Regions from separate parts of the Paenibacillus sp. FSL R7-0333 genome, predicted to be linked through region 1. Evidence: a T-box and tRNA genes for the amino acid it is inferred to sense, from the RefSeq annotation. Region 1 holds a T-box; the other holds one or more tRNA genes.

What was found. The T-box of region 1 lies ahead of MKY86_RS23935 (valine--tRNA ligase). A T-box ahead of a tRNA ligase gene usually reads a tRNA of that ligase, here a tRNA-Val.
Region 2: it encodes a tRNA-Val, which carries the amino acid that the T-box ahead of MKY86_RS23935 (valine--tRNA ligase) is inferred to sense. The anticodon was not compared.

What each region holds. Positions count from the first base shown of each region.
Region 1 covers NZ_JBBOBZ010000001.1:5,655,164-5,671,250, reverse strand. The annotation lists gene MKY86_RS23955 (GGDEF domain-containing protein) at 552-1,793, opposite strand; gene MKY86_RS23950 (glycosyltransferase family 4 protein) at 1,989-3,410, shown strand; gene MKY86_RS23945 (LysM peptidoglycan-binding domain-containing protein) at 3,546-4,910, shown strand; gene MKY86_RS23940 (stalk domain-containing protein) at 5,110-5,772, shown strand; T-box leader at 5,865-6,149, shown strand; gene MKY86_RS23935 (valine--tRNA ligase) at 6,309-8,945, shown strand; gene MKY86_RS23930 (bifunctional folylpolyglutamate synthase/dihydrofolate synthase) at 8,951-10,327, shown strand; gene murC (UDP-N-acetylmuramate--L-alanine ligase) at 10,335-11,711, shown strand; gene MKY86_RS23920 (glycosyltransferase family 4 protein) at 11,942-13,123, shown strand; gene MKY86_RS23915 (glycosyltransferase) at 13,299-14,486, shown strand; gene MKY86_RS23910 (SPOR domain-containing protein) at 14,563-15,918, shown strand.
Region 2 covers NZ_JBBOBZ010000001.1:2,875,374-2,891,460, forward strand. The annotation lists gene MKY86_RS11740 (LacI family DNA-binding transcriptional regulator) at 16-1,071, opposite strand; gene MKY86_RS11745 (VOC family protein) at 1,274-1,708, shown strand; gene MKY86_RS11750 (hypothetical protein) at 1,881-2,015, shown strand; gene MKY86_RS11755 (stalk domain-containing protein) at 2,099-2,770, shown strand; gene MKY86_RS11760 (hypothetical protein) at 2,934-3,500, shown strand; gene MKY86_RS11765 (hypothetical protein) at 3,684-4,307, shown strand; gene MKY86_RS11770 (accessory gene regulator ArgB-like protein) at 4,300-4,827, shown strand; gene MKY86_RS34145 (cyclic lactone autoinducer peptide) at 4,830-4,964, shown strand; gene MKY86_RS11775 (LytTR family transcriptional regulator DNA-binding domain-containing protein) at 4,982-5,377, shown strand; gene MKY86_RS11780 (GNAT family N-acetyltransferase) at 5,467-5,997, opposite strand; gene MKY86_RS11785 (hypothetical protein) at 6,314-6,856, shown strand; gene MKY86_RS11790 (Rpn family recombination-promoting nuclease/putative transposase) at 6,990-7,910, shown strand; tRNA gene MKY86_RS11795 (tRNA-Val) at 8,063-8,134, opposite strand; gene MKY86_RS11800 (NUDIX hydrolase) at 8,329-8,751, shown strand; gene MKY86_RS11805 (helix-turn-helix transcriptional regulator) at 8,784-9,593, shown strand; gene MKY86_RS11810 (aldo/keto reductase) at 9,747-10,700, shown strand; gene metG (methionine--tRNA ligase) at 10,742-12,460, opposite strand; gene MKY86_RS11820 (site-2 protease family protein) at 12,965-14,041, shown strand; gene MKY86_RS11825 (hypothetical protein) at 14,112-14,327, shown strand; gene MKY86_RS11830 (GNAT family N-acetyltransferase) at 14,451-14,894, shown strand; gene MKY86_RS11835 (DUF3892 domain-containing protein) at 14,986-15,222, shown strand; gene MKY86_RS11840 (copper amine oxidase) at 15,481-16,035, shown strand.

The DNA of each region.
Region 1 (16,087 bases):
CTCTTGTTCTTATTAGGGATATTATGATGAGGAGCCGTTTCTGCTCCGCCGGAAGCTGGGCTGTATGCCAAAAACAGCATACATGTGCTGCCGCACAGGCGCACGGCCCGAATGTATGCCAAAAACAGCATACATGTGCTGCCGCGCAGGCGCACGGGCCAAATGTATGCCAAAAACAGCATACATGTGCTGCCGCACAGGCGCACGGGCCAAATGTATGCCAAAAACAGCATACATGTGCTGCCGCGCAGGCGCACGGGCCGAATGTATGCCAAAAACAGCATACAATGTGCTGCCGCGCAGGCGCACGGGCCGAATGTATGCCAAAAACAGCATACAATGTGCTCCCGCGCAGGCGCACGGACCAAATGTATGCCAAAAACAGCATACAATGTGCTCCCGCGCAGGCGCACGGACCAAATGTATGCCAAAAACAGCATACAATGTGCTGCCGCGCAGGCGCACGGGCCAAATGTATGCCAAAAACAGTATACATTCGGCGGGTTCTGCCACGCCCTCATAGGCCGTCCCCCTCTGCGCGGAAACGAGTGTCAAGGCTGCACATCGTTCCGGTAAGACAGACGGTTGCGGCCAAGCTTCTTGGACTCCAGCAGGAGCTGGTCGGCGTAGACGTACCCTTTTTCCATAGAGGTCTTCTGGTCCGGGTCTGCCTTATAGTAAAAGAGTCCGAAGGATGCCGAATAGGGCACGCGGATGATCTGCTCCTCGAATTCTGCACTTACGGTGTGACCGTGAAGGCTGTCCAGAATTTCCTGAATCTGCGTCCTGCACTCCTCGAAGGTCTTGTCCCTTAGGAAGAGCGTGAACTCTTCCCCGCCGCTGCGGAACAGAACATCCTGCTCCTGCAGATGCTTCTGCAGCGTCTTGGCAAAATGAACAATGACCCGGTCACCAACGGCGTGGTTGTAGCTGTCATTGATTTTTTTGAACCGGTCGATATCCGCCACTACAATCCCGATATACTCCCCGCTCTGGTTCAGCTCCTTCATCATCTTGTCCATATGCGCCCGGTTGTAGGTGCCGGTCAGGAAGTCGCGGTAAGCCATCTGCTCGAATTTGTCGCGTTCATACTTGTGCTGGGCACTCTGCGATTTGGAATAGAACGAGATACTGACTACATAGTTGAGCAGGAACAGGGCGATCAGCATCTCCCATTTCTCCATTTGCAGCAGCCGCAGCAGCAGAGCGTTACTAAGAGCCACCTTGCTGAAGTCCAGCAGATTCCGGCTCCGCAGCAGCAGGTTCCTCGCTTCCCGGCGTGTCTTGATATCTCCCGACAAGGCAAAGGTCAGCACAAGGAAGGTGGAGGACAGCAGGGTGGTAACGCAGACCACGAGCAGGAACAGCAGCCAGTATCCGAGCGGAAGCTTGTCCGCCAGGGGAGAGAGTGCCGTATACAGATAGTACGCCGCAGAGCCGCCCAGTGTGAACGAACCGATATTGTAGAAGGTATCCAGGAACTCTCCGGGATCGGCGGTTTTTGTTTTCTTTTTATAGAAATATACGATGAACCGGTATACAGTCTCGAACAGGAGCGTGCCGAGCGGACCGGCAAAAATCCCGAAGGAGGAGGTATAGCTGATGGCATAATCGATTGTAGAATTCCCGCTCCGGGTCACAATCCGCAATTGGAAGTAGATGCTGGAGAAGATAGTGTATAGCAGTAATGCTTTTATATAGGTAGCGTCCAGGACTACAGCATGCGCGGGAATGAAGGCTATAGCCAGGGATGCGACAAATAGGAAAAGGTCAAATACCCTCGCTTTTGACATGTCGGAAATTTCCTTTCAGGATTTATACCGATTATACCCGAAAAGATGATTCTTGATTAAAAGATATTTTTGAAATTTGCAGGGAATGATCATATATCCCTTTCCGCCTGCCCGCAGCCTACATATACTATTCTGATTAGGGTGGAGCAGACTGCTCCTGCACCTAAATACATCTATAGCCGGGGAGAGGAATGCATGAAGATATTGCTGGTCACCTACTGGGGCCTTACCAATATGGGCGGAATTTGGACGTATATGAAGCAACTGGCCGACAAGCTGGGCGAGCAGGGCCATTCCGTTACACTGATGGGCAGCCATGTGGAGAACAATACATTGTATTTGCTCAACCGGACGGAGTTTTTTGATAAAAAAGCGTTCTATTCGCTGCTGCTCCCCCAGCTTGATATCGGCCGGTTCCCCTCGCTGCATCTGGAGCATGGCATCTTCAGCTTTGAGCTGGGGCGTTACGTATTCGAGGGCGGCGCCGCTGTGCTGGGGCTGGAGGAATATGATGTCATTCATGCCCAGGACCCTATAGCCTCATATGCAATACGGCGGATCATGCGCCGTCCTGTTCCGCTGGTCGCAAGTGTTCATGGGGCATTGACCAAGGAGACCTACTATGAGTACAAGGGGCTTGAGCCCGGACTGACCCGGGAGGCCTATGAGCAGCGGCCGATCTGGAGCTATTTCCGCAGGCTTGAGACATTGGGTGCCCAGGCGGCTGACCAGATTCTGGTCTCTTCGGAGTGGATCGGACAGCTTACGCAGAGCCTGGGGGTCAGCCCGGATCGTATTCATACCTTGCCGTACGGGCTGGACCTGCATCAATATGCAGCCCGGGCCGCAGAGACGCCGCCGCTTCAATTTGCAGAAGGAATCCCTGTAATCATGTATGCCGGACGTCTTGAATATATCAAAGGCGTCCATGTGCTGATAGAGGCGCTAGGCATTCTACAGCAGCGCTGTCAGCAGTGGATCTGTGCGGTGGCCGGAATCGGCAGCCTCCTGGAGGAGCTCATGGAGCAGGCCCGCCTGCTGGGTATCGCGGGGAAGGTCCATTTCACCGGGAAATTGAACAATATTCCGGCTGCACTCCGGGCTGCCGACATCTATGTGCAGCCCTCACTCCAGGATACGCAGCCCTTCTCGGTTACAGAAGCGCAGCTTGCCGGGATCGCGCCGATTGTCGCCGGAACCGCAGGCATGCCGGAGATGGTCCGGCAGGGAGAGACGGGCTGGATTGTTCCTCCCGGAGATGCCGCTCAGCTCGCCCTGCAGATGGAGCAGCTGCTGGGGGATGAGGAGCTGAGAAGACGCACCGGCCTCCAGGCTAAGCACTGGGCAGAGCAGACCCGTTCGCTGGATGTCATGGCTGCGGGTACGCTGCATGTATACCAGAGAGCGGTCAATCTGCGGGCGGGCCGGCCGGGAATTCCGGATCATCTCCGGTTTGAGGAAGAACCGGGCGCGGGTGCGCTGCCGGCAGCTTTTCATCCGGCAGATGTGCTTAACCAGTGTGATCCGGGGAATCCGCTTGCCGTAACGATGCGTGTCAAGCTTCCGCAGCACTACTCTATTCCTGATGCACGTACGGCCCTTCCTCCCCTGGGATAGGCGCTGTCCGCAATTGAAGCGGCAAAGTTGTCATGCCTGCCTGATTGAAGCATATACATGTGGGGAGTAACATTTTGGGCTTATACTCTGGGCTTGTCTCAGGGATAGATTATGCCAAGAAGGAGGACATTTCCCGTGTTTGACCAGTCCCATGGCTTGCGGTTTGATATTTATGAACGCATTCACCTTTCGGAAGAGCTTCCGGGAATAGCAGAGCTGGAGGAAGTCGAGCTGGTTCCCGACATCCAGGTCATCCAGCGGGAGGACCGTGCCGAGCTGCACGGACAGCTGCTGCTCACCGGACTCTACCGGGGGGAGGATGACCTTACACAGCGTCTGGAGCATGCAATTCCTGTTGAAATCACTGTTCCGCTGACCCGGGTCAGCTCACTTGATGACATAGGGGTGGAGATCGAGAATTTCGATATTGATCTGCTGACGATGCGAACCGTCAACATTACCGGAGTGCTCTCGCTGCGCGGAATCGGAAGTGCAGATGTACAGCCGGCCTGGCAGCAGGAGGAATACACGGTAGCGTATTCGCCGGAGGCAGGAGACAGCAGGGCGGCTGAGGAGCAAATCCGCAATCCGGAGAATGACACCCTGTATGAAAATTCGCTCTGGACCTATGGCGAAGGGACTGCAGAGGGCTCTGCGGAAGATCAGAACTCCGCTGGTCCGGCTGAGGCAGCAGCTGAGCCGCTGTACGCGGAAGATACTTCTTACAGCCAGCCCGCAGCCTATCTCTCCACACCCCTGAAGGACAAGGAACCCAGAGTAAGGACCCATAGCCTGGATACGGCTTCTTCGGCAGGCAGCAAGCCGGCGGCTGATAAGGCCTCCGCTCACTTCCTCACCTCCAGAGAGAAGACGGCACCAGCGGCTGTGAACGGCTCGGTTCAGGAGGACACCACGCTTCAGACAGGCACCGCTGCCTTGAACACTGTGGATCATTGGGGCAATGCGAAGCTTCATGCCGTGTCGCAGCCGGAGCCGGTGCTTACCTCCGCTGCCAACGATGCTGCTGCGCTGTTTGAAGGGAACGAAGGAGGGGAGGCGGCAGAAGAGATCCAGGCCACAGACAATGAAGTCTTCCTGTCTGCGGAATCTTTGTCTCCCCAGGAGGAGAAGCAGGATCTCAAGGTTGCCCTTGGCAGCAAAAAAGAACCGGGAGCCGCCGAGCAGGAGCCGCTCACCTTCTCCTCGCTGCTCAGCGCAAGCCGCGCCAACAGAGAGCAGGAGGAGCTGCTTTCGGGCAATATAGACTCTGTAGCGCAGGCTGTTCCTGAGGCAGGCAATGATACAGCGTGGAAGAGCCGGTTCATCGGCGGGATGGGCGGGACAGAGCTGTTCCGCAAGGTACGGCTCTGTATCGTGCAGCGGGAAGAGACGCTGGATACCATAGCCGAGAAATACCAGCTAAGCACCCGGGAGCTGACTATGTATAACCGGCTGTCCGGTCAGATTGTAGAAGAAGGACAGGTATTATACATTCCTTGAGATTGACGGTGTGCGGAGAATTCAGGCTTAACAGGAACAGCCCTTGCCTTACGGATGGGGCTGTTCCTGTTTCTTTGTGAAATCCGCTTCTGGTTTACAAACCGTTCAGCCGGGGGTAATAGTCACTACCGGCCTACATACATTACACATTCAGGCAGCTATGCGCTGGTACACTACTTCTGGAAGGATGATAACTCACATGAAGAGAAAAGTGGCAGCCACTGCGGCCGCACTAAGCTTGACGCTCACAGTCTCGGCCGGTGTCTACGCCGCCAGTAATCTGCAGGAGATCAAGGCGCTCCTGAACAACAAAATCGGGATCGTCGTGAACGGCCAGGCGTACACGCCCAAAGACGGCAATGGCAAAACCCTCGCCCCGATTACCTACAACGGCATCACTTATCTGCCTGTACGCTCCATCGGCGAAGCGCTGAACACTGCTGTTACTTACGATGCTGCAACCAGCCGGGTCATCATCGGTGATGCTGCAGCTCCGGCTGTCTCCTCCGGAGGCTCGTCCACTGGAACACCAGCAGATTCTGTGAAGCGGCCGAAGAGCCTGCCGGCGGATTTCCCGCTTCCGGCGGACGCGAAGATATTTGATCTGATTGAAGGCTCGGCGACCGGTAAGCCGTCCGCAACCTTCAGCTACCGTACGAAGCAGAGCCTGGAGACGCTCGGCAATACGTACAAGGACTATTTTGTGCAAAAAGGAGCTACCTCCAAGTCTGAGGAAGTCTCCGCCTCAGCCTTCTCGATTATTGATGCCGGAAGCACATTCTCTGTTACGCTGGATGGCGCTCCCGGAACGGGCAGCCATCAGGGCTTCAATGTGGTTCAAGTGATCTGGAGCGGGGAGTAGGCATCAATGTACGTCTGCTTCGCGCCCTTTGTGTATATGCTGGTTGACTAGGGATAACACTGAATGTATTATTGAACTAAGTAATAACTAGCATAAAGACTGGGAACGGGAAGAGTAGGCGGTCAGCCCTTCAGAGAGCGGGATTATCATTGGTGTGAATTCCCGCAGGATGCAGCCCCCGAAGTCGCCCCGGAGTTGCCCTTCTGAGCTTGTCTTCATCATGAAGACGGGTTAGGATGCGGCCGGTTGCAGCCGTTACCCTGCATGAGTGTCGCGCTAAGCTTCAGGAACCTGTAAGGGAACTTAAGGCAGTGGTTTATTTTTTATTGGCGCGAAACAAAGGTGGTACCGCGAAAGAATGGCCTTTCGTCCTTTGAGACGAAGGGCCTTTTTGTATTCTCAGAAACCGCTAGCTACTCAATACATTTAACAGTGGAGGGTTCACAATGGCTGATAACAACAATGCAGCAGCAGAGCTGCCGAACGGGCAGGAAGCGGCAGAAGCTACCGCTTCAGCTAATCACAAGCAGAGCGACATGCCGACTACATATGATCCGGGAGCGGCAGAGAAGAAATGGTATGCGTACTGGATGGAGAAGGGCTTCTTCGAAGCCGGCAAGCGGCCGGATGCGGAGCCTTACAGCATCGTGATTCCGCCGCCGAATGTAACAGGAATGCTGCATATCGGACATGCGCTGGATTTCACGCTTCAGGATGTGCTGATCCGCACCAAGCGGATGCAGGGATATGATACCCTGTGGCTGCCGGGTACGGACCATGCAGGGATTGCTACACAGACCAAGGTAGAGCAGAAGCTGCGCCAGCAGGGAATCTCCCGCCATGATCTGGGACGCGAGAAGTTCCTGGAGCAGGTGTGGGCCTGGAAAGACCAATATGCAGAGACAATTCATGACCAGTGGGCCAAGATGGGCCTGTCCCTCGATTACTCCCGCGAACGCTTTACCTTTGATGATGGAATGAAGAAGGCGGTAAGCAAGGTATTTGTGGAGCTGTACCAGAAGGGCCTGATCTATCGCGGCAAGCGGATTATTAACTGGGACCCGGCTGCCCGTACAGCGCTATCGGATATCGAGGTTGAATACAAGGAAGTGAACGGGCATCTGTACCATCTGCGTTATCCGCTGAAGGATGGCAGCGGCCATATCACGGTGGCTACCACGCGGCCCGAGACGATGCTGGGCGATACAGCGGTAGCGGTACATCCGGAGGATGAGCGCTATAAGGATCTGATCGGTAAGACGCTGATTCTGCCGGTTACCTTACGTGAGATTCCGGTTATTGCCGATGAATACGTAGATAAGGATTTCGGCAGCGGTGCAGTTAAAATTACACCGGCGCATGATCCGAACGACTTCGAGATGGGAGTCCGCCATAACCTTCCGCAGATCAACGTAATGGATGAAGGCGGAGTGATGAATGAGGAAGCGGGCGCTTACCAGGGAATGGACCGCAGCGACTGCCGTAAGGCCATCGTAGCCGACCTGAAGGAGCAAGGCGTGCTGATCTCCATTGAGGATCATGTACACCAGGTTGGGCACAGTGAGCGTTCCGGGGCCGTAGTAGAGCCTTATCTGTCCACCCAGTGGTTCGTCAAAATGCAGCCGCTGGCAGAAGCAGCCATCGCTGCACAGAAGGACGGTGACGGGGTCCACTTCGTGCCGGACCGCTTCGAGAAGACGTACCTGAACTGGATCGAGAATGTCCGCGACTGGTGTATCTCCCGCCAATTGTGGTGGGGCCACCGTATTCCGGCCTGGTACTCTGAATCCACCGGGGAGCTTGTAGTTGCACATGATGAAGAAGAAGCACGCCGCATCAGCGGGCTGTCCGACCTGAAGCAGGATGAGGATGTTCTGGATACCTGGTTCAGCTCGAACCTCTGGCCGTTCGCTACCTTAGGCTGGCCTGATCAGGACAGCAGCGACTATCAGCGTTACTATCCGAACAATGTACTGGTTACCGGCTACGATATCATCTACTTCTGGGTAGCGCGCATGATTTTCTCAGCCATGGAATTCACTGGCCAGAAGCCGTTCTCCGATGTGCTGATGCACGGACTCGTACGCGATGCCGAAGGACGCAAGATGTCCAAGTCTCTGGGCAACGGTATTGATCCGCTGGATGTTATCGAGCAGTACGGCGCTGACGCCATGCGCTATATGATTACTACCGGCAGCACAGCGGGCCAGGATCTGCGGTTCCGTATGGAAAAGGTAGAGCAGGCGCGTAATTTTGCCAACAAGATCTGGAATGCCTCCCGGTTCGCGCTGATGAATCTGGAAGGCGTAGCCTTTGAAGATATTGACATTACAGGTGAGCTTGGCACAGCGGACCGCTGGATTCTGCACCGCCTGAACGAAACTTCCCGCGATATTACGCGTCTAATTGACTCGTACGAGTTCGGCGAGACCGGGCGCCTGCTCTACAACTTCATCTGGGATGATCTGTGTGACTGGTATATCGAATTCGCCAAGCTCTCGTTATACGGAGCGGACGCAGCTGCCAAGGCCAAGACTCAGTCTGTTCTGGCTTACGTGCTGGACCGCACACTGCGGCTGATTCACCCGTTCATGCCGTTCATTACAGAGGAAATCTGGCAGCATCTGCCGCATCAGGGCGAATCCATCACCTTGGCCGAGTGGCCGAAGTACGATGCGGCGCTTGAGAATCCGCAGGCAGTATCAGAGATGAACCTGCTGATGGATATTATCCGGGCCGTTCGCGGGATCCGTGCGGAAGTAAATGCGCCAATGAGCAAGAAGGTCGAGCTGATTATCAAGGCCGGCAGCCAGGACACCCTGGACATTATTTCCCGCAACGACAATTACATCGGGCGCTTCTGCAACACCTCTTCCTTCGAAGCAGGCCTTGCGCCGCAGACGCCGGATAAAATGATGTCCGCCGTGGTTACCGGAGCGGAGCTGCTTCTGCCGCTGTCCGGTCTGATTGATATCGATCAGGAGATTATTCGTCTCGAAAAAGAAGTTCAGACCCTGAACAGCGAAGTGGAGCGTGTGGAGAAGAAGCTCAGTAATCAGGGCTTTGTGGCCAAAGCTCCGGCGAAAGTCATCGAAGAGGAACGGGCGAAGCAGGCGGATTATTCCGACAGACGCGAGAAGGTGCTGGCCCGTATTGCAGAACTGAGAGGATAACAGACATGGAAGAGATCACCCGGAGCGGCGCTGCCGCTCCCTTAAGTTCTTATACAGAAGCTGTAGACTGGATCAACAGCCTGATTCCTTTTGGAATCCGGCCGGGTCTGGAGCGGATAGAGCTGCTAATGGAGAAGCTCGGACATCCGCACCGGAAGCTTAAGTTCATTCATGTGGCGGGGACCAACGGCAAGGGCTCAACCTGCGCCTTTTTGACCTCGGCCCTTATTCAGAGCGGATATTCGGTGGGGACCTTCACCTCTCCTTATATCACGAAGTTCACGAACCGGTTCCAGTACAACGGGACGGATATTCCTGAGGAGACGCTGCTTGCGCTTGCCAATCAGCTGCGCCCGCTGGTAGAGGAGATTGCGGGCACTGAGCTGGGCTCACCGACCATGTTCGAGGTGGCGACGGCGCTCGCGATTCTCTATTACGGCGAAGTCTGTTATCCCGATGTAGTCGTATGGGAGACGGGGCTTGGGGGAAGGCTGGATGTAACGAATATCGTTACTCCGGTTGTGTCGGTCATTACCAATGTGGGACATGACCATACCGATGTGCTGGGAGATACGCTTACGCTGATTGCCGGCGAGAAAGCCGGGATTATTAAGCCGGGCGTTCCTGTAGTCAGCTGTGTGAGCCAGCCCGAGGCTGTAGCTGTATTGAAGGCCAAAGCGGCGGCTACCCGTTCGACACTCTATTTAGCGGGAGAAGATTTCAGCTATAGTAATGTTGAGCAGAGAGACGGCTGCCAGCACTTTACCTTCAATGGGCCATTCCGCGGGCTTGAGCTGGATATTGCTATGAAAGGCGAGCACCAGCTGGAGAATGCGGCCGGGGCCATGATGACGCTTGAGGTGCTGAGGCAGTATATGGCCTTCATGCTGGAGGACGAGGATGTGCTGGAGGGCTTCCGGGGCACATTCTGGGCCGGAAGACTGGAGGAAGTGAGCGTCTCGCCCAGAATTATTCTGGACGGCGCGCACAATCCGGAAGGGGCTGAGAGCCTTGCGAAGAGCCTTCCACAGTTCCAGCCTTACGGTAAATTAAATTTGCTCATGGGGATGCTGGCAAATAAGCATCACGAGTCGTATCTCAAGCATATACTGCCTATAGTGGATACGCTCATCCTGACCGAACCGGATTTCCGTAAGAAAATGGACGCGGAAGATCTGCAGGCGATCGCAGAAAGTCTGCGGAGTAAATATGCCAAGGAAAACTTGGAAATCATAGTAGAACGTAATTGGGGCCAAGCGCTGCAGAAGCTGCAGACGATCACAGCGGACGATGACCTTGCAGTTGTGTCCGGAACGCTGTATTTGATTTCTGATGTGCGCAGTACGCTTTTACGGCAACCCGATTCTGAAAAAGGCTGGTGACGAACTGTTGGATACTACTGAACGTGTGCATTTTATAGGGATCGGCGGCTATGGTATGAGCGCGATTGCCCGGGTGATGCTGGAGATGGGATATACAGTTACAGGCTCTGACGTAGCTGCCCAGGAGTTAACGGAGAAATTGATTGCCAAAGGTGCCAAGGTCTTCATCGGGCATACGGCGGAGCAGGTAAAAGGCGCGGATCTGGTCGTCTATTCCACGGCGCTTGCCGCGGATAATGTGGAATGGGTGGAAGCGGAGCGTTTGAAAATTCCGATTCTGCACCGCTCGCAGATGCTGGCCCGGCTGCTGAATGAACGCAAGGGCGTTGCGGTGGCAGGAGCGCACGGCAAGACTACCACCTCTTCCATGATTGCTCTGGTGATGGAAGACTGCGGCGTGGACCCTACCTACATTATCGGCGGGGAGATTATGAATGTCGGCACGAATGCCAAAGCGGGACAAGGGGAATTCGTCGTGGCAGAAGCCGATGAGAGTGACGGCTCGTTCCTGCAATACCATCCTTGGCTGGGAATCGTTACGAACATAGAAGCTGACCATCTGGAGAACTACGGCGGCGACTTCGGCAAGCTGAAGGATGCTTATGTTCAGTTCATGAATCAGCTGCGCGAGGACGGGACAGCTATCGTATGTGCGGATGATGAGAATCTGAAATCCCTGCTGCCTAAGGTAAAAGGTACAGTGATCAGCTATGGGATCGAATCAGAGACGGCTGATTATACAGCGACTGATATTGTTCTCGGCGACCGGCAGGTATCCTATACGATGAACCATGGAGCTGAGGTGTTAGGCCGGATTGAGCTCTCTATTCCGGGACAATACAATCTGTATAACTCTATGGCGGCAGTGATTTCCTGCCTGAAATCGGGCATTGCCTTTGAAGCCATTGCGGCTGCGATTGTGAAGTTCCACGGCGCCAAACGGCGCTTCCAGGTGCTGGGCGAGGTTGACGAGATTCTCGTCATTGATGATTATGCTCATCATCCCACAGAGATTCAGGCTACGATCAGCGCCGCCAAGGCAACCGGCAAACGCATTATCGCCGTGTTCCAGCCGCAGCGCTACACGCGTACCTTCTTCCTGCTGGATGCGTTCAGCCGTGCGTTCAGCGAGGCGGACGAAGTGATTATTACCGATATCTACTCCCCTGCGGGTGAGAAGCAGATTGAGGGCGTCACCTCCGCCAAGCTGGTAGAGCTGATCGTACAGAACAGCAACGCCGGTGCGCGGCATCTGCCGACGAAGGAAGCTGTGCTGGCAGATCTGCAGAACCGGATTGCTCCCGGTGATCTGGTCATCACCATGGGTGCAGGCGATATCTGGAAGGTCGGTTATGCACTGGCAGACAGCCTGAAGAACCGGTAAGATAGCATCGCATTGATTACAGAAACGGCTCCACATTCCTTTAATAGGGAGTGTAGGGCCGTTTTTTTTGCATACGAAGTTACTATATTCCCTATAGAATCGCAGGATTGAGCGCCAGCTCGGCAGCGGGGAAGGAACTGCGTGGTCAAGCACCCGAACTTGGGTAATAGATCCTAGATGTCCCGGGCAGTCCAGGGCGAATTGATCATTGGAGAGTAGGAGAAGAGGCCATGAAGGAACCGTTGCTATTCATTTCCGCAGAGAATCCATATCCGCAGGATAGCGGGGGCAAGCTGAGAACAGGCAATATTCTGAAGCTTCTGCAGGGCAAATATGAGGTGGAGCTCATCACCTATGCCAATCCCCGGAAGACAGGGACGCCGGAGGGACTTCCGTCACTTACAGTGTATGAAGTAGAGCGTACGGTCAGCTACCGCAGAGCGCTTCTTCGTTCCCTCTATACCTGGCGGAACTGCTCGTATATGAGCCATGTCGATGTGGACATGAAGGCGAAGATTATGGAGCTCTGCAGCCGGAATTCCTACGGTCATGTATTTATTTCGCACAGCCTGCTGGGCTGCTGCATCGACATTGTACAGCGCTGCTTGCCTGACATTGTGATCATTACCGATGCGCATAATTTCGAGAGCGGACTGTCTGCACAGCTGGCAGACGGCAAAAAGGGGATCGCCAAGGCCTACTATTTCCTTAATGCTATATGGACGCGCAGGGATGAGCTGAAGCTGATGGACAAGACCCATCTGCTGCTGACTACTTCGGAAGAGGATGCTCTGGCCTTCAAGGCACTGGCTCCAAGCCGGTCGCAGAAGGTTCATGTCATTCCCAATTTCATACGCATGGAGGATTACCGGACCAAGACGTTGCTGTCCAAGGAGCAGTGGATTATTCTTCCGGGTAATATGAACTACTTCCCTAATATTAACGCAGCCCTCTATTTCTACCGTGAGGTATATCCTCTGGTTAAGGCGAGGGTACCGGACATTAAGTGGTATATTGTCGGACGGGATGTGCATCCGGAGGTAGCGGCACTGACCTTGAAGGATTCCTCTATCGTCATCACCGGGTATGTGGACAGTGTGGCGGATTATATACGCAAGGCGCAGGTGGTCGTAGCTCCGCTCCTGGAAGGCAGCGGGACAAGGCTGAAAATTCTGGAAGCCTGGGCGCTGAGGACTCCTGTCGTATCCAGTTCCAAGGGGGCAGAAGGGCTGCTCTATGAGCATTCGCAGAATATTATGATTGCCGATGACCCGGTTTCCTTTGCCGATAGTGTGACACTGCTGCTTCAGAATCATGAAAGAGGAGTAGTGCTCGCGGACCGTGCATACGAGACTCTGCTGGCAAATTATGAGGCGGAAAGTGTCAAGGATAAGCTGCTTCGTCTGGTCTGAAGGGATATGGAAGGTGAAATAATTATTTTTCCCCATAAATCGACAACCTTCTCAGGGGGATTGCGTTACTATAGATCTACATCGAAAGTTTCACATTTCTGGGCTGGATGTCATCCGGCCTTTTTTGTTTCGTACATATTCATACACATTTACATAGAACCAAGGAGCTATAGCCATGAGAGAGAGAATGCTGTTCCTTTCTGCCCGTAGTCACACACCGGGAGACCGGGAAGGAGACATCAGAACAGAGAATTTCCTTAATATGCTGCTGGAGCGGTTTGATATTGATCTGCTGGAGTATTGCTACCACCGCCGCGAGACGCAGATTCTGCGCAGTCCTGCCCTGACCGTGCATCAGGTGAAGCGGCCTGCGTCCACCCGCAGAAGCCTGCTGTTTCCGCTGAACAGGCTCCGCAAGGATGCCTCGATGATCGGCAATGACAAGTCGCTGCGGGCGGTAATAACCGAGATGTGCAGCCAGCATGCCTACAGCCATGTGTTTGTCTCATATGCCATGCTCGGCAATGGGCTGGATCTGGTCGCCTCGCTGCTTCCCGGGGCTGTTATCGTCACCGACGCCCGCCGTGCCGGTGGCATACGGGTGCAGAGCCGGGCGGCTGGCAAGCGGGGAATAAGTACAGGCTACCGCAAGCTGAATGATGCGCTGATCCGCCGCGAAGAGCGCCGGTTAATGAACAAGACCAGCCTGCTGCTGGCCGCTTCAGAAGAAGAGGCGCTGTCCTTTAAGGCGCTATCCTTTGCCGATGCAGGTAAGGTGCATGTTGTTCCGCCGTACATTAATTTGAGTGAACCCCCTTATGCGGCTCCGGGAGATACTGCCAAGGATAACTCCATCGTTCTGCACTGGGACATGCATTCCACTGACGGCAAGAATGCAGCGCTGCTGTTCATCAAGAAGGTATATCCGCTGATTCAGGCGGCGGTGCCGGATATCCGCTGCTGCATTATTAGCAGAGAGGTGCATGCAGAGGTCGCAGCTGCCGTCCGGAAGGACTCTTCTATTTCAATTATCAGTGAAGCTTTACAGACAGCCGGTTATATCCGCAGGGCCAGAGCTGTGGTTGCCTCATGCTGCGAGGACTGCGGCGCTCAGAGCAGCATTCTGGAGGCCTGGGCCCTCCGCACGCCGGTGGTCAGCAGCCTGAAGGGCTCGGAGGAGCTGCTCTGCGAGCCGGGGCGGAATATCCTGCTGGCAGGAACAACGGCTGGCACTGCCGATCATCTGATCAGGCTGCTGACCACGCCGGAGCTTGGCTCCATTATTGCAGATCAGGCCTACCGGACACTGAGCAGGCATTATGCAGCAGACGGCGTGAAGGCAAAGCTGCTTAGTCTGGTGTAAATATATTAAAATAGCATATCTCTCTCGCATCTTTCATATCTTTCAGTATAGAACTGAAGATCGCGAGGTGAGGGTATTGAATAACGGAAGAATGACATTCCGCTTCGACGGGAACCAGGGCAGACAGCGGACAGAGACGGCAGAGCGCCGGGAAGTGAACGAAACCGGTGTGGTTCTGGAGAATAAGGACACTGACAAGGTGCAGCGCGGGGAAATTAAGACATCCTCCTATTCCAAGGCTGATGAATATATTGTGGATCTGGAGAAGGTGGAGTTGCCCCGGCCTGTAGAGGCAGCTTACTTGAAGCCCCCGGGCTCCGGCCGCCGGAAACTGAAAGCTCCTGAGGATAACTATGATTTGGGACTGTATTCTGTTGTCCGTCCTGCTTCTGCAAGGCATCTATGGGAAGAGAGTGAAGATTCGGAGGATCATTCCTTCTATGGAGGGGCAGATGAAGAAGGTCTGCATTCAGCAGATGAGTACTACCCCCTGTATGAAGATAACCGTGAATCCGCTACAGACAGTCATGATCAATCCGGAGCTCAAGGGAATAGCTACGGCGGCTCTTATCATACCCGCCGTCCCTCGTATTGGTGGAAGTTCGCACTGTCCGTCGCTGGAGCGCTGGGAACGGGAATTCTGCTCGGATACGCAGCCCTGTCGTTCATCACAGGAGGGACGGGGGAGACTGCTAAAGCTCCCGGCGATGCAGCGGTTAAGACGGGAATCACTCAGGGGCAAAAGGCGGCAAACAGCGGTAACGCAGCAGATATTACGGGCGTGCCTCCTGAGCAGACGGGAGAAGCGGTGAGCACGCAGATTCCGGTTCAGGTTGCGCCGCAGAGCTATTATCTGCTGCAATATGGCGTCTTCAGTACACCGGCAGGAGCGGAGCAGGCCAGGCAGGAGCTGCTGACCGCCGGTCTTGCCGCAGGTCTTGACCCGGCAGACGGCAACCGTGTGTACGCCGGATTGTCTCCTGACCGTGAGCAGGCCAAGCTGCTCAGCAATGGCCTTAAGGGGCAGGGCATCGAGCTGTACGTGAGAGAAGTGGCCCTGCCAGCGGTGAACCAGGTCCGCTATACCGGAACGGCGGCGGCAGTGGACAGCTACTTCAAGCTTAGCAGCCAGCTGTTAAGCGAGCTCAGCAGCTTGTCTGCTTCCCTGCTTGGCGGGGGGGACAGCGGGAACGCTGGCGGAGCGGTAAGCGATCTCCATATGCAGTGGACCCAGGCAGTCAAGGCACTGGAGCCGGGCCTCACACCGGAAGGGCAGAGAATCGCTGACGGGCTGGAGAAATCCATGAGCCAGGGGATAGCCGCCCTGAACGAATACAATAAGAATAAGGCGGAGGGGCTGCTCTGGGAGGTGCAGGAGGCCATGATGAGCTTCCTGACCGGCCAGAAAAGCCTGTTGTCCGCCATGAGCTGACAGCTGAGGCGTAATGCACCGCTGACTATAGGCTAAATAAATGATCCCCCGTACCAGGCATTTGCCCGGCGGGGGATTGCTGTATTTCCAGACGTAATCCTGCGGTGTGATAAGATCCGCAGGCTGCTTACGTGGTAAACATTCCCTGGATGGATTTTGAGTTTGTATT
Region 2 (16,087 bases), 2.8 Mb from region 1:
AATCGGAGTAAAGCTCTACTTCTTCGGCGGCTGACAGGAATCCCGGGTAATCAGACGTGCCGGAAAACTGATGGTGCTGAAGGTAGGCTGCTGTGAATCACACAGCTCAATGACCTTCTCGACAGCGGCCTTGGACATTTCATAAATCGGCAGACGGACGGAGGTCAGCTTGGGATGAATCCGCGCAGCAAGCTGCACATCGTCGAACCCCGCAATGGAGATATCCTCCGGCACGGAAATGCCATGCTCCGAGAACGCTTCCATCGCCGAGATAGCCATATCGTCATTGGAAGAGAAGAAGGCTGTCGGCAGCGGGCCGCCGGAATCCAGCAGCTTCTTCACTTCCTGATAGGCGGTCTCCTTGAGAAAATCACCCGGAAGGACGAAGTCCTTCTGCAGGGCAAGTCCATGGCGCTTCAGCGTATTCTCGTAAGCCATGTAGCGCTCCCGCCCGGAATAAGTATTCATCCGTCCGCAGATCATGCCGATCTCCGTATGGCCGAGACCGATTAAGTACTCAATAGCTTCTACCGTACCTTCATAATCCTTGGAATTCACAATGGCGAGATGATTGCGGTCCAGATGCTCTGACATAATCTCTGAAATGTCATAATCGATCAGCACCAGTGGAGCGCTGAGACCGACCATTTCCCGTACAATCCCGATATCCTTCTGGGTGCCGACAATGATGCCGCCGTCAATCCGTTTCTGGAGGAAGGCCTGCTTGACCTTCAGGAAGTCGTCGGGAGAATAGACGGTGTGAATCAGAACATAACAGCCGCGGGCATTCGACGTATCTACCACAGCATCGACGAACGGGGCAAAGTAATTATTCTGATAGATCCGCGTCGCATTCTCCTTCTCGTTCATGCTGATGGCAAACAGCCCGATCGTGTCGGTCTTCTTGCCGGCCAGCGCCCGGGCGAAGCTGTTCGGCTCGTACTGATGCTGTTCAATCACCTTCAGCACCTTGGCCCGGGTCTCTTCAGGGACATTGGAATAGTTGTTGATCACACGGGATACGGTGCTTCGCGAAACCCCGGCTAGCTTGGCAATATCTTCGCTTCGCATAATGTACCCCCTCTAATGTAAACGCGCGTTTATGAGTTTATTGTAAAATAAACCGGGCTGGAGGTCAATCGTTTGCCGGAAGATTTTAGTTTGAAAGTTTTTGCCCGCGAGATGTATAAATTCTCATATTTATAGGAACATATGTTTGTTATAGTGTTTTTTATGAAGAATAAGTCTACTAAAGATGAGGAGATGCATTCCTATGCAACTGGGTTGTACGTATCTAGTCGTTCGGGATATGAAAGGTTCGATTACCTTTTACGAAGCATTATTAAATAGGAGAGCGGAATCCAGAAAGCCGGAGCGCTGGGTAGAATTCCACTGTGGGAATACCCTTGCCCTGTGGAATCCCGAATTTGATAAGGAACTGATAAGGAATAGCAGCGATGTGTCGGATCATTTCAATGAAGCCTATTTGAATTACAAGGAGGAGGGCGGGCTGCGGTATGGAAATAATGCAATCCTTAACTTCAACGTTACCGATTTGAATGCAGAGTACGAGAGAATAAAATCACTGAATATTGGTTCAGTCTCAGAGATTTTCTATATTAATGTTGTGCGTCCATATTACTGTTTCATGCTGGAAGATCCAGATGGTAATTTGATTGAAATCACGGGTAAGTATAGGGCTGAATAGGCTATTTACTTTGCATTCCTTACACAAACGTGCCAAACTTGTTATGATTAGGATATAGATCTTATATCATTTTGAATGGGGGATGTAAGCTGTGTATATGACAGGTTTTGGGTCCTTGCTCGCTGGAGGGTTCAGTATTTTTGCTCTTTTACTATGGTTGACTTGTCTGGGAATGGGGATATATTTATTTGTGCTGGTGGTGAAGCTTGCCCGTAGGGGAATCATTGCGCTGGATTTGTACAATCACTCCAAAAATCTGGAGATACGCGAACGTTACGAAGCGGCTCACCGGAGAGATGATTTCTGAATGATTGCATCTGATGGCAGGATTTATTATACTCCCAATAAGGAATATTCAAATTTGTTATAAATGGAGAGGAGTATGATCGAATGAAGAAGAAGATGACTGCTGCACTGACTGCATTTGCCGTACTTGGAGGAATGGGCACAGGTGTGTACGCCGGAGCCAACCTGCAGGAGATCAAGGCATATCTCAATCCAAGCATCAAATTCAAGATGAACGGCCAGCCCGTACAGCTTAAGAATGGCAGCGGTGCGGTGGTTGCCCCAATTTCCTATAAGGATACAACGTATCTGCCGGTCCGTTCCGTATCCGATCTGCTGGGAGTTACCGTTAAGTTCGATGCTGCAACCAACACCATATCTCTGGGAGAGCAGACAGCGGGCGTACCAATCGCTACAGGTTTTGATGACATGTATCACACCAAAGATCCGGGCAAGACGGTCTTCAAGGACAAGGATTACAAGGATGTCTTCTTCGATAACGCCAGTGGTGACCGCGGCACTTCATTCATGCTCCACCCGAACAAAAAATATCAGAAGCTTTATCTCCAGGTAGCCGCGATCGGCGGAGAGATTAAAGACTTCGCGGTACAAGACAGCGACACCAATACTGTGTTGAAGAAGCAGACCATTGACCCGGCCAGCGGGCTTACTACCATCGAAGTGGATATTGCCGGAGTAAGCAGCCTGTATGTCAACGGAGATGTGAAGGATGGAACCTCGGTCTTCGTTCCGCTTACGACATCGTATTTTAAATAAATTCTGAACTTATACATCATTCACGAATGACCCGGGAGCCTTGGCTTCCGGGCTTCTTTTTGTTTATTCGTTGTTTTGAGGAAAAAGAAAATGGGTACTATCCGGTAAGCCTGTGAATCTAACTGGCCATGTAACTTTCAATGAATTGACGAGGAGTGAGAAGATGTACACCAAAAAGCTAATAATGTCCTTATCCTTGACGTTGTCCCTATTGGCCCTCAGTGCCTGCGGTAATGCTGAGGATAAGCCGTCCACCGAATCGATGCAGACCACTGCACCGGCAACAGAGACTGTGCAGACTCCAGCGCCGACAACAGAGGCCGAACAGACTCCAGCACCAACGACAGAGCCTGAACAGACCCCTGAGGCGACGGCCGGAAGCAACGAGACGGCTGCTGGATCTGCGGACCTGCCGAAATATCTGCCGGAGGACTTCCCGATGCCGGAGAATGTAACAGAGACTATTCTTTCGAATGCGGAGGAGAATGAGGGTAAGAAGACGGCATTGCTGATTTTTAGAACAACGGATAGTATGGAATCGGTAACGAAGCTCTATGATGATTATCTAGCTTCCAAGCTGGGCGATCAGTCCGTGAAGACTATCGATCCCAAGAACCTGATTATTCAAGGCAACACTAAGGACGATAAGCAGAGCTGGTCAATCATTGGCGGTCCGCTTGCGTCCCAGGAGGGAACTGTGGAGGTTAACGTCATTTGGTCTGAAATTTAATACGGACAGCCAAGCTGCTGTACCCAGAGGAACATCCGTTGAGGCTCGATTCAGAGCGGCCAACGGATGTTTTTCGTGACTGAGCAAAAAGTGTCGAATTTTGTAATTAAGTAGTATACGTCAGGTGCGGCGGGGATATATAATTAATCTTGTGAACGAAAATTAGTCAGGCGGTGTTATGGTTTGTCGTGGGAACCTGTAGGATTTATGTTTTTCTCAACGATAGAGACGCTTGCGCTCTATTATCTGATTATGTCTCTCTATAGATTCAAGTGGAGATGGTACATCTGGCAGGCTTTATTTGTCATCTTGCTGAACAATCTGCAAAGCTATCTGTTACGCAACGAACTGGGCATGTCGAATGTTGCACCACTTGTTTTAATCTTGATTTTTATCTTCTTTTTCGCTGCGGTGGTGAGGATGCCGCTCATTCTATCCATCATCGCAACAATATCAGGATTTGCTATTTTTGCCGGGATTCAGACGCTGCTCACCCTGCTCATGTTCGGATCTATATCGAATATTGGTAGTACCGCGAACGGATATTTTCTGCAGGTAGCGACTGCGGCAGCGGTGTTCGGTATTTTTGGGCTTCTGTACCGCAAAGGCAAGGGCTTCACGTTCGACTTGGATAAACTCCGCTTTAAGATAGAAGATATCCTGCTGTCTCTGCTGATTTTCGGCTTCGTAATAGGGATTTCAGTGCTACTCTACTATAATGATATTCTGCTAAATGCCTTGATTTTCCTGGTGATGACTGTATTCCTTCTATATTATTCCACCCGGAGGGAGCGGGAAGATGCTTGAATTCATGTCCGGCAAGCTGGCATTTACGATTAAAAATATCGTACCTGAGCACCCGGCATCCTACGCTGTCCTGAAATTTGCTATTAGCGTAGTGCTTAATGTGGTGTTTATTATTGGGCTGACGCTGGTAGTATCCCTTTTGACAGGCAGGACAAGTGAAGCTCTGCAGATTCTGATCTCCTTTGCCGTATTACGTCAGGTGTCGGGCGGGGTCCATCTAAAGTCTGGTATAGCCTGTGTCTTGTTTACGGTAAGCTTGTTCACAGTACTGTCCTTCGTGGAGCTTAGCTCCTTCTACGTTATGTTATTGAATGCAGCGAGTCTGTTAATAGTTCTGTGGCTGGCGCCCATTGGGATTGAACGACAGACCCGGATTCCGAGGCGGCACTGGCCTAAGCTGAGAATCGTGGCGTTACTGCTGGTAGCTGCCAATATCGTTATAGGCTCATCTGTTATCGCAGCCAGCTTTTTGGCACAATCCATCAGTCTGATTATAGCTAGAAGGGAGGTGAACATCTGACAATGAGAGCTTTGCAGCGCAAAGTAGTGTATAAGCTTGCTTCTGGTTTGTCCGCCTTGGCTGCCCTTATCGTGTTGGTTACAGCAAGTGTATTATACATTAATCAACCGGAGGTTCCTGAAGAGTTACTTAAATAACATTGGAGTTGATCCCTTTGAGCACGATATCTGTTACTAGAGACACAGAGGGAAACACTGGTGTATTCTCACTCGATATTGCAAAAATAACGTTTATGGAATTTGAACGGACTATCTATCGGATCATTGTCCATACGTACGATCAGACCTTTTATACAGTAGGTACGCTGAAATATTGGCTTAATACCCTGGCCAGTTCAGGATATCATTTCGTTCTAGCAGATAGAAACACGTTAATTCAGGTTTCTAATATTATCCAGCTGGATAAGACGTTTCATATTGCTTATTTTGGGGAAGACCACAGAGGAGTCGAGCAAAAGTGTTTTCTGTCAGAGAAGGGCTATAAAGAAATTCTCAAATACGTAAAAACATCCGCATCGGATATTCAAGTAGTGGAGCTGCCCCAGTGGTAGCTTATTTTTTTGGAGGTTTGTATATAAAATAAGGCTGACCCAGCGCAGTTCATTTTGTAGCGCCCGGGTCAGCCTGTATTCATGTCAGCTTAATCTGTAGCTAATCTGGAATACATACACAGATCAATGAATGTTCCTTTGGACCGCTCACTCTGTCTCAATATTCCTTCCAGCGAAAAGTTTAATTTCTGCAGTACCTTAATAGAATTGATATTAGCAGGCTCGACCTTTGCTTCAATTCTATTGAAGCCCAGTGTATCGAACGCATAATCAATTAGTGCGCGAAGGGCTTCAGGCACATATCCTTTTCCCCAGCACTCGCGGCTAAGGTCATAACCGATCTCTGTTTTGGCATTGTCATAGTCCAGCGCATTGAAACCACAGGAGCCGATAATCCGGCCGGATTCTGCTTCCGTGATGGAATAGCGGATCGCCTGATTCTCGGTGGCTAACTTACCCAGCAGCTCAATCATTTCCACGGCCTGACTCTCATCCGTGAAGCTGCTGATATTCATGAACCGGGTGACTTCAGGATCGGACCAGATCGGGAACAGGCTGGCTGAATCGGCGGTGCTCATTTGTCGTAACACTAATCTCTCAGTACGTAATTCAGTAATCATCAATAAGTTACCTCCATTAAATATATCTGGTATTGGTGAGGTACAACTATTGATATCTGCGCATAGTTCAGTCCTTTCCGTGTGTAAGCTGTCTCTATTATATAGAATGTAAGGGAGGAAGTTAAGATCGATTCAGGACCGTTTCAACAAATCTTCATAAAGAAGGGCACTTTGCTTGGTGGCGATCTCAGGTTTTGATAAATAACTGGTCTGCGACCATGCAAAAAAGAGGCTTACGTCAGTCCTGTCAGGGATGCAACTGTTTCGTATTCCTCCTAACAAGGTAAACTTTAGATAAAAACATCTGGAGGGTATTATGAGAAAAACGTTACTGGTAGTATTGTTCTTGTTCGTATTGACAGCTTGTGGGGATTCCAAAGACGGGGTAACCACTAAAGACTTAGCCATCCAAAAGGTGAACGATCATAAAGCCGTTGTTGAGTATGGAATGAGCCGTGCAGAAGCGGAAGAGGTATTGGGTAAGGGGGAGGATAAGGATATTGCGAATTCAGTCATGTATAGCTCTGGCGTGAGGATTATGTACCGGGAGGATAAAGTGGCAGGGATTACTCTGGCAGAGGAATCGAAAGATACATATGAAACCACTGGCGGTTTTAAAATTGGCATGTCTAAGGATGACTTCAAACAAATCTATGGCGATCAATATCTGAAGGAGATGGAGCGCAACCTGGATTATGCTTACGATGCCACCAACAAGCGATATTTGCAGGAGAAAGAGTGGGTGGCGAAAGCGGAAGATGACACGAAAATATATGTGATTTCAGCCATGTTCAACGGTAAGGGTGAAGCAGACGCCGTCGTATTGGTGGATAAGCGAATGGCGATCACGTTAAGGTAAAAGGGGGAGGGCTGACGATCAAGCATGTGCTAGTATGTTTCTTTGAGTCTTGGGGACAGAATAGCAGTATATGGGGCCCCAAAGGCTGGCTTTTTCTACAACGAGTAGTTCTGCCATGATATAATCAATGTATATGATTGGAGTGATAATCGTGGAACTACTCGACGCACGGAATGACTTTATCTTCAAGAAAATTTTCGGCAGTGAGAATAACAAGGATGTCCTGCTGGCCTTCCTCAACAGTACCTTTATGGAGGCAGGCGAACCCCCGCTGACAGAGATTGTATTAATGAATCCGTACACTGATAAGGATGCTCCAGCGGATAAACAGTCTATTCTGGACATCAAGGCCAAGACGGCTGAGGGCAAACGGATCAACATCGAAATGCAGCTGTTCAATCCATACAATATGGAGAAGCGGACACTGTTCTACTGGAGCGAGATGTATTACCACCAAATTCAAAAAGGCGACGATTACAGTCAATTGAAGAAGTGTGTGACGATTAATATACTGAACTATTCCTGTCTTCCTAATGACCGCCATCATAATGTGTTTCATCTTCGGGAAGATCACACCGGAATTCAGTTGAACAACGATCTGGAGATTCATGTGATGGAATTAACAAAGCTTGAGGAGCAGGCCGTTCCATTAACTGGTGGTCTGATCAACTGGCTGTTATTCCTGAAGGGTGTTGAACAACCAAATTGGGAGGTGCTGACCATGAATGAACCGATGTTGAAAAAAGCAATGGATACGCTGGAGTTCCTGAGTCAGGATGCCGCTACACGTATGGAATATGATGCGCGGATGAAGTATTTGCGGGATGAGGCGTCACGAATGAACGGTGCTAAGGCTGAGGGGCGAGCTGAGGGACGAGCTGAGGGTATTGCTGAGGGGCGAGCAGAGGGACGAGCAGAAGGTGAGCGAAAAAAGGCAGAGACAATGGTGCGTGAACTTCTTGCTCTTGGAGTGGAAACCTCAATTATTGTTAGAGCCTCAGGCCTCTCAGAGCAAGAAGTTTTAAGCTTGAAATCACAAATGGGTAGACACTGACCATGAATGAACCGATGAGAAAAAAGAGAAACTGCTAGAAAGCTCTTGGCAATGGGGCAATGGAATTCAAAATTTAAAACTGCTGCAATGATAACAACGAAAAACGAAGCCGATCATATGATCGGCTTCGTTTCTTTAAGGCTTTCCATTTATAGGACGGATGGGGTTCGAACCCATGACCCCTACCCTGTCAAGATAGTGCTCTCCCGCTGAGCTACCGTCCTGCAACGAAATTTATAATAACACAGGACGTGAGGGAATGGCAAGAGATTTTTTAATACGCATAGATGATACCGTTAAGCACGACCCTGTCACACCGCCGCAGTGACAAAAACCAACGACACCCAATCCATACAATACTACAATAATGGCAGTTGCAAGGAAGTTCCTTAACCAACATAAAAGGTGGAATTCTATCATGATCGTAACATTGCATGAAGCGGAGTGCCCTGGGGTGAGTCTCAAGTATGTAGTGATTTTTATGAAGCAAGGGAACGATTGGGTACTGGTGCGGCACCGTGAGCGGTCTACATGGGAATTTGCCGGCGGGCATATTGAGGCGGGCGAGAGTCCCGGGGAAGCTGCGGTAAGAGAGTTGTATGAAGAGACAGGCGCTGAAGAATACGAGCTGCATCCGTTATGCATCTATTCTGTCAGAAGTAGTGAACTGGCAGAGAGCTACGGGATGTTGTATTATGCAGATGTCAAAAGGTTCGGAAATTTGCCCCCGTACGAAATGGCGGAGCTTCGAAGCTTCAGCGAGCTGCCGCAGGCGGTGACATACCCGGGGATTTACCCCACGCTATATGCGAGAGTATGTGAACATGTGAAGTACCTGTGAATCAATTGTAATGCGGAAAGGAGGCCCAGCTCATGAGTTACGAGATTACAAGGTTTAGGCGTCTTGGCGACTACCTGAGATCACGCCGGGAACGTCTGCAGCCTGAAGCTGTAGGGATCAAGGAAACGAACAGTCAGCGCAGAACACCAGGGCTGCGTCGGGAGGAGGTTGCGGTTCTGGCTGGTCTCAGCAGCACCTATTATACTTGGCTGGAGCAAGGCAGGGAGGTTACCGCCTCCAGAGAGGTCATGGAGAGTCTCAGTCAGGCGCTGCGGTTGTCGGCAGATGAGCGCAAGCATCTGTTCGAGCTATGGAATCCGGGCTTGCCGGATACACTTGCTTCTATAGATACAGCCAGTCCGGAGCTGAATCCGCAGTGGCGGGATATTATCCGCCAATTGACTTATCCGTCTTTTATTACGAATGAGCGGTCTGAGGTACTGGCCTGGAATGATAAAGCGAGTGAAGTGCTAAGTGATTTCGGCAGTCTGCATACTTCAGAGCGCATTATGATGCGTCTTCTGTTCCTGGATCTGGAGCTGCGCCGCCGGATGCTGAATTGGGAGGAGTTCGCTCTCTATTCAGTAGGGGTGTACAGAACCTATTATGACATGAACCTGCACGATCCCTGGTACAAGGAAATGGTCGATCAGCTCTTGGAGGACAGTGCGGATTTCGCTGAGATGTGGAAGCAGCACAATATACTGGGCAAAAAGGTTAACCGTGTGGTCATAGAGAGTCTTGGTACCAGTCAGCCTGTAGTCTACGATATCAATTCGATGGCGAATCTGGCGGATCACCCGGGTCTGCATATTTGTATCTATACCCCTGTCATAACGTAGTAGAGGATCACCTGAAGGCGCATATCTTACTGGTCTGCTGCTCCCTGGTAATGATCTTACTAGCATGAACGTACTGTGGCTGCTCCACGGCAGGACGGTTAAAATAAGGTCATGTTCATAAGATCTATTACAGGGACAAGAGGAGGCAACCATATGCACACAAGAACACTTGGGAACGAAGGGCTGATCGTATCGGCTCTGGGACTCGGAACGATGATGATGCCGGATAATGAAGAGTCTGTACGAACCATTCATGGCGCGCTTGATTTGGGCGTAACTCTGCTGGACACAGCGGATATCTATGGAGCCTTCGAGCAGCAGCGCTTCGGCGGCAATGAACGGCTTCTCGGGCGGGCGCTTAAGGGCCGGAGAGATCGGGCTGTGATTGCGACCAAATTCGGCATTACGCATACTCAGGGACCCAAGGGAGACCCGGCCTATATCAAAAAATCCGTAGATGCCAGCCTCTATCAACTCGGCACAGATTATATCGATCTGTACTATCAGCACCGTCCCGATCCGAACATCCCTATTGAGGAAACCGCCGGCACCCTGGCTGACCTCGTCAAGGAAGGGAAGATCCGCTATATCGGCTTATCCGAGGCTTCGCCTGAACTGATCCGCCGGGCACATGCGGTGCATCCGTTGACCGCCCTGCAGACAGAGTATTCGCTCTGGAGCCGGGAGGTGGAGGATGAGATTCTGCCGCTGGTCAAGGAGCTGGGCATCGGCTTCGTTCCTTATAGCCCGCTGGGCCGCGGTTTTCTGACTGGACAGATCAAGAGCTTCGAGGATCTGCCGGAGGATGATTACCGCCGCCATTACCCGCGGTTCCAGGGAGAGAACTTCATCCGGAACCTGGAGGTCGTCTCGCTGATCGGGCAGATGGCAGCCGAGAAGGGCTGCGCCCCGGCACAGCTTGCGCTGGCCTGGCTTCTTGCACAAGGGGAGCAGATCGTGCCGATTCCCGGCACCAAGCGGCTGGAGCGGGTACAAGAGAACCTCGGAGCGCTTCAGGTTACATTGACGGCAGAGGATCTCGCCCGGATTGAACGGATATCCCCGCAAGGTATTGCAGCCGGAGCACGTTACCCCGGCCAGAACTAAGTTATCACACAGAGCGGACAGCCGCTGTGTATTCATCAATATTAAGCCCCTGGAGCGTTCCTGCTTTCGCCGCTTGCTCTCGTGAGCGGTATGAGAGGCAGGACGCTTTTGTCTTTCATCCGCTCTATTTCCTCCTCTATGCGCTCTACATCTATCCGCTCAAACAGTAATTCAAGCTCCGATATAGGCTGCTCTGCAAGGACGGATACCGGATGCCATACAGGCTGTTCTATGGACAGGAAGCCTCTAATCTTCTCGCAGGAGAAGGGGAGGAACGGGTTCAGCAGGTTAGACAGATTGGCAATAATCTGAACACAGGTGTACAGCGTGTTAGCCCCGGCCGCAGGATCATGCTTGATCTGGAGCCATGGCTGCTGCTGATCGAAATACTTGTTGGCCTGGCGGATATGCGAGAAGATGAACTCCAGGGCTTCCTTGAAATGTCCGGCTTCAATTAACCTTCCTGCCTCCTTATACAGCTGCTCCAGACTGCTAACCCATGCTTCGTCCAAGACTCCATCTGGAACTCTGCCCTTCCAGAACTTATTCACGAATACGAGGCTGCGGTTGACGAAATTGCCGAATGCGCCCAGCAGCTCGCTGTTATGGCTGTAGATGAACTCTCTCCAGGAGAAGTCGGCATCCCGTTTCTCGGGGCCGTTCGCAGTCAGGAAATAACGGACCGAGTCAGGGTCATACCGGCTGAGAATATCCGGCACCCAGACCGCCCAGTTGCGGCTGGTGGAGAATTTCTGTCCTTCCAGGGTCAGATACTCCGAAGAGAAGATCCGGTCCGGCAGATGCAGCTCCTCAGCTCCCAGCAGGATGGCGGGCCAGATCAGGCTGTGAAAAGGAATATTGTCCTTCCCGTGCACATAGTAAGCGGTTATAGGCGGCTGTCCATCGTTATCCTGCCCGGATGGTACGGACCAGAACTCCTCCCAGCGGCCTCCGGTCTGCTCCGCCCACTGTTTGCTGGCAGACAGATAGCCGCTAACGGCTTCGATCCAGACATAGATTTTTTTGTCTGCGAAGCCGTCAACAGGAACATCCACGCCCCAGTCCAGATCGCGTGTTGCTGCGCGGTCCTGCAGGCCTTCCTGCAGATATCTGCGGGTTAGACGGACGGCATTGTCTCTCCAGCCCTGCGCGGAATCAGCATATTCTGTGAGTGCTTGCTGGAAGCTGGACAGCGACAGATAGTAATGCTGAGTAGAGCGCAGCACAGGCGTAGAGCCGCAGAGGGCACAGGTGCGCTCCAACAGATCCACCGGATCGAGAATCGTTGAACAGTAATCGCATTGGTCCCCCCGGGCCTGCTGTCCGCAGACCGGGCAGAGGCCATTGACATAACGGTCCGGCAAGAAGCGCTGGTCCTGCTCACAATAGCACTGGAGACCGGGTTTTTGGTACAGATATCCGTGATCCAGCAGCTTAAGGAACAGCTCCTGCACCGTACTATGGTGATGGGCCTGATCGGTCCGGGTATACAAGTCATAGGTGAAGCCTAAGGCACGGAAGCAATCGGCGAACTCCTCATGATACCTGCTGGCGAATTCACCCGGCGATACACCCTCCTGCGCCGCCTGTACAGCAACGGGGGTACCGTGACAGTCACTGCCGGATACATAGAGCACAGCATCACCTTTAGCACGGTGGTAGCGGGCCAGAATATCTCCCGGAAGAATGCTGGCGAGTCTGCCCAGATGCAGGGAGCCGTTGGCATAAGGCCAAGCCCCTCCAATAAAAATGTTAGTCATATTTCTCTCCTCCTTAAATTATGTGGACGCAAAAAAAGGCACTCATCCCCTAAAGGGACGAGAGCCTGTGCTCACGTGTTACCACCCAAATTCATCAATGCCTCGCGGCATCCACCTCTTCAGGTACGTCCGCAGATTAAAGCGGGTATACCCTAGCATGGTAACGGATGCGGGTTCCGGCGCAGCCTACGACCCGTTCATGCCGGGGTTCGGTGCGCAGCTCTGAGACCATATTCCCGAGGGTTTTCTTTGCTCCTTTTCACCATCCGGAGCTCTCTGTGGAAGAATTGCCAGGGTACTCTTTCTCTTCGCAGCTATTGTGGTTATCCTAATTACTGGATATCATATACGCAGGCCGGGAGATTTGTCAACACCGTAAGTCTATTTGCAATCCACTGCACTCCTGTGCGACAGTAGAGAGTAAGGGCTAACGGGAAGCAGAGGAGTGCCTCATCCGTGGCCTGGAAGTGAAGCGACACAGTGATCAAAAGGAGATTGAGACTATTGCAGGAAAACAAACAGGAGAAAAAAAGCTCGGGCGCATGGGGGTGGCTGGGGAGTGGGGCAGTACTGCTGCTGCTTAAGGGAAAAGCCATTATCTCTCTGCTTAAGCTGGGTAAAATCGCAGGTCCGCTGATCTCCATGATGGTATCCATCTGGGCTTATGCCCTGATCTCGCCATGGCAATTCGCGGTGGGCTTCGTTGCCTTAATGTTCGTTCATGAGATCGGCCATGTGATCGCTGCCAAGCGGATTGGGTTGCCGGTGAGCGCGCCGCTGTTTATTCCGTTTATGGGTGCACTCATTACGATGAAGCGGCAGCCGCTGGATGCCAGACAGGAAGCTTATGTCGCTTTTGGCGGCCCTATACTCGGGAGTATTGGTGCGGTTGTAGTATTCGGAGCGGCTTATTATTATCATAGTCCTTTGTTATACTCGCTGGCATACGTCGGGTTCTTGCTTAACTTGATTAATCTGCTGCCGATCCATCCGCTGGATGGGGGGCGAATTGCCACGGCGGTAACACGCTGGTTATGGCTGGTAGGGCTCGTTGGCGGCCTGGCTGTAATTATTTATCTGAAATCCATCCTGTTCTCCATCATCTGGGTAATGTTCGCTTATGATATGTATAAGAAGTACATCAGCCGGCGGACGAAGAATCAGATGCATACTGTGCTCAAAAGCTTCCTGATCCCCATCGGGGATCTGCAGGAGCAAGGATATCTGATCCCCGGCCCCGAGCATAAGCGGGAGCTGCCGTTCACCACCTACAGTGATTTGAACCGCCAGCAGTTTGTCGGCGTACGCTGGGATAACCTGGATTACTATGGAACGACGACCATGCCGGTGCAGTCGCTGATCGGAAAAGTCAAAGTCGTGCAGCTCGATCAGCTGTATGTGGATGCCAGCCTGCAGATGAAGATGACCTGTGAGATCAGCTTCACGGTATATGACAATGACAAGTACTATGAAGTACCGGCTGCTACCCGCTGGAGATATGGGGCCGCGTATTTTGTCCTTGCCGGAGTTCTTGGGGGTATGATGTATCTTGTCCATGTAGTTGGCAATGTAAATCTGTAAAGCTTCGTTTATGAACCTCCCGATTCGTCAAAGCTGTTAAGAGCCGAGAAGGATGAGGAGGTTAACAACAATGCGGTTGGCAAGAGTGTGTCTCTTATGGATTGGAGCATGTCTCCTTCTGGGAATCGCCGGATGTACGGCAGGTAAGCAGGTTCCTGAATATACGGATGTTCACAGGATGACCGGACTGGACGGGAGTCTGAATTCACGGGATAGCCTGACCTCGCCGGTTCTGCGGGATGTGTATGACCGCTCGATTCCCGAGGAGGTCTATGAGACTCCGTAAATAAGGTGGTCGGAGGTTCCCTGTCCAAGGGCCTTGCCCTGAAGCTCTCAGGCTCTATACAGGATATTAATAATTCTGTATAATGCTCCATATTGATTGGAGCTATAGAGAGGAGCCAGGGAGATGGCAGTGGAAATCGTACATGTTACTACAGAGGAGCAGCTTCAAATGGCGCTGGAGATCCGCAAGAAGGTGTTTGTGGAAGAACAGAAGGTGCCGGTAGAAGAGGAGATCGATGAATATGATGCCATTAGTGAGCATGTGCATCATTTCCTGCTCATGGAGGGCGGGCAGCCGGCTGCAACCGGCCGGCTGATCTATTATAAAGCGGACACTGCCAAGATGCAGCGGATTGCCGTTCAGGAGGCCTTCCGCGCTAAGGGATGCGGACGTATTCTGCTGCTGGCTATGGAAGAGCGGGCACGTGAGCTGGGTCTGCAGGCTTCCATTCTGGATGCCCAGTGTCAAGCAGAACCATTTTACAGCAAGCTCGGGTATGAAGTAATCTCCAAGGAGCCCTTCTATGATGCAGGGATTCTACATGTAAGAATGAGTAAAGCCCTGTAATCTGCCGGATACATACTCTTTCGCGGCTATGGACAAGCTAGAATCGGGCCAGGGTAGCTGGCTAATTCTAGTGCGAAGGAGACGATCCTAAGTGATGAATCAAGAACGGGAAGGCTTTATTGCCGCTAAACGTAACGGTGACGGGGACCTGACCGGGTTCCAGACCTCCTCCGGACGCGTGCTGGATTATCAGCAGGCACTTCAGGAGGTTCAGTCCGGCAGCATCGCAGGGGTCAATGTATTTAAGGGCAAAGACGGCGAAATGTATATCCGCGGCGATGCAGATGGAGATCCTACGAACAATCTGGATCAGCTTCCGCAATTTTAGCCGGGCATAGATAACAGGGGGAACGGCCGGACAGGCGTCTTACAGGCGCTGAAGTCCGGCCGTTTCTATGTGCTAAGGGGGACTCCGGCTTCTCTGAAAATACTTCGTTTAGGGTCTGCTGTACATGCCGAAACCGGTTGCTGAAGGGCTTGTTTTTCTTTTCTTCTGCAAAAAGAAATAAATCCCTGAATTCTGCGCAACTTGTCGAAGTCTTAGCAGTATACATTAACAGCATGAATTATTTGGAGGGGCTTTACAATGAGATGGAGAAAAATTGCTCTGTGCACGGTTGTGTTTTTCATGATGGGAAGCTCCTATTTGTTCGCGGACGCTGTGAACCAGAAGATCAAAGTATGGAGCAATGGAAAGGAAATAGCCGACGGCGGCTATTTGATTGACGGCAAGACCTATATTCCCGCCAGGGAGGCCGGAGGTGTCGTCAGCTGGGACGGCTCAGGCAGAGTGACGATCCTCAAGCCGAATGTTCATATCGTCCTGTTCAAAGGCGACACGGTATTCGGCAATGTCAACACAGGCAAGCTGAAGATGAAGATTCTGACGCAGGTGGACAGCCTGAAGGACAGCATCGCTGCCGTGAAGGTGGCAATCACCGATCCTGCCGGGAATGTGAAGGATATTCTCGAGGATGCCGTCGGCTCCAAGAATGAGGATTTCTGGTTCTCCACACCGGAGTTCACCTATGATTTCAAGGAACCGGGCAAATATAGCGTAGGCTTCTTCATGAAGGCGTCGAAGAACGGAGATTACGTTCTTGTATCCGAGAAGGTAGTTACGGCTTCATCCAAAAATTAAGTCCCTCCTGCAAATTGACCTGTCCTTATCTTACGTGTTACGATACCAAATG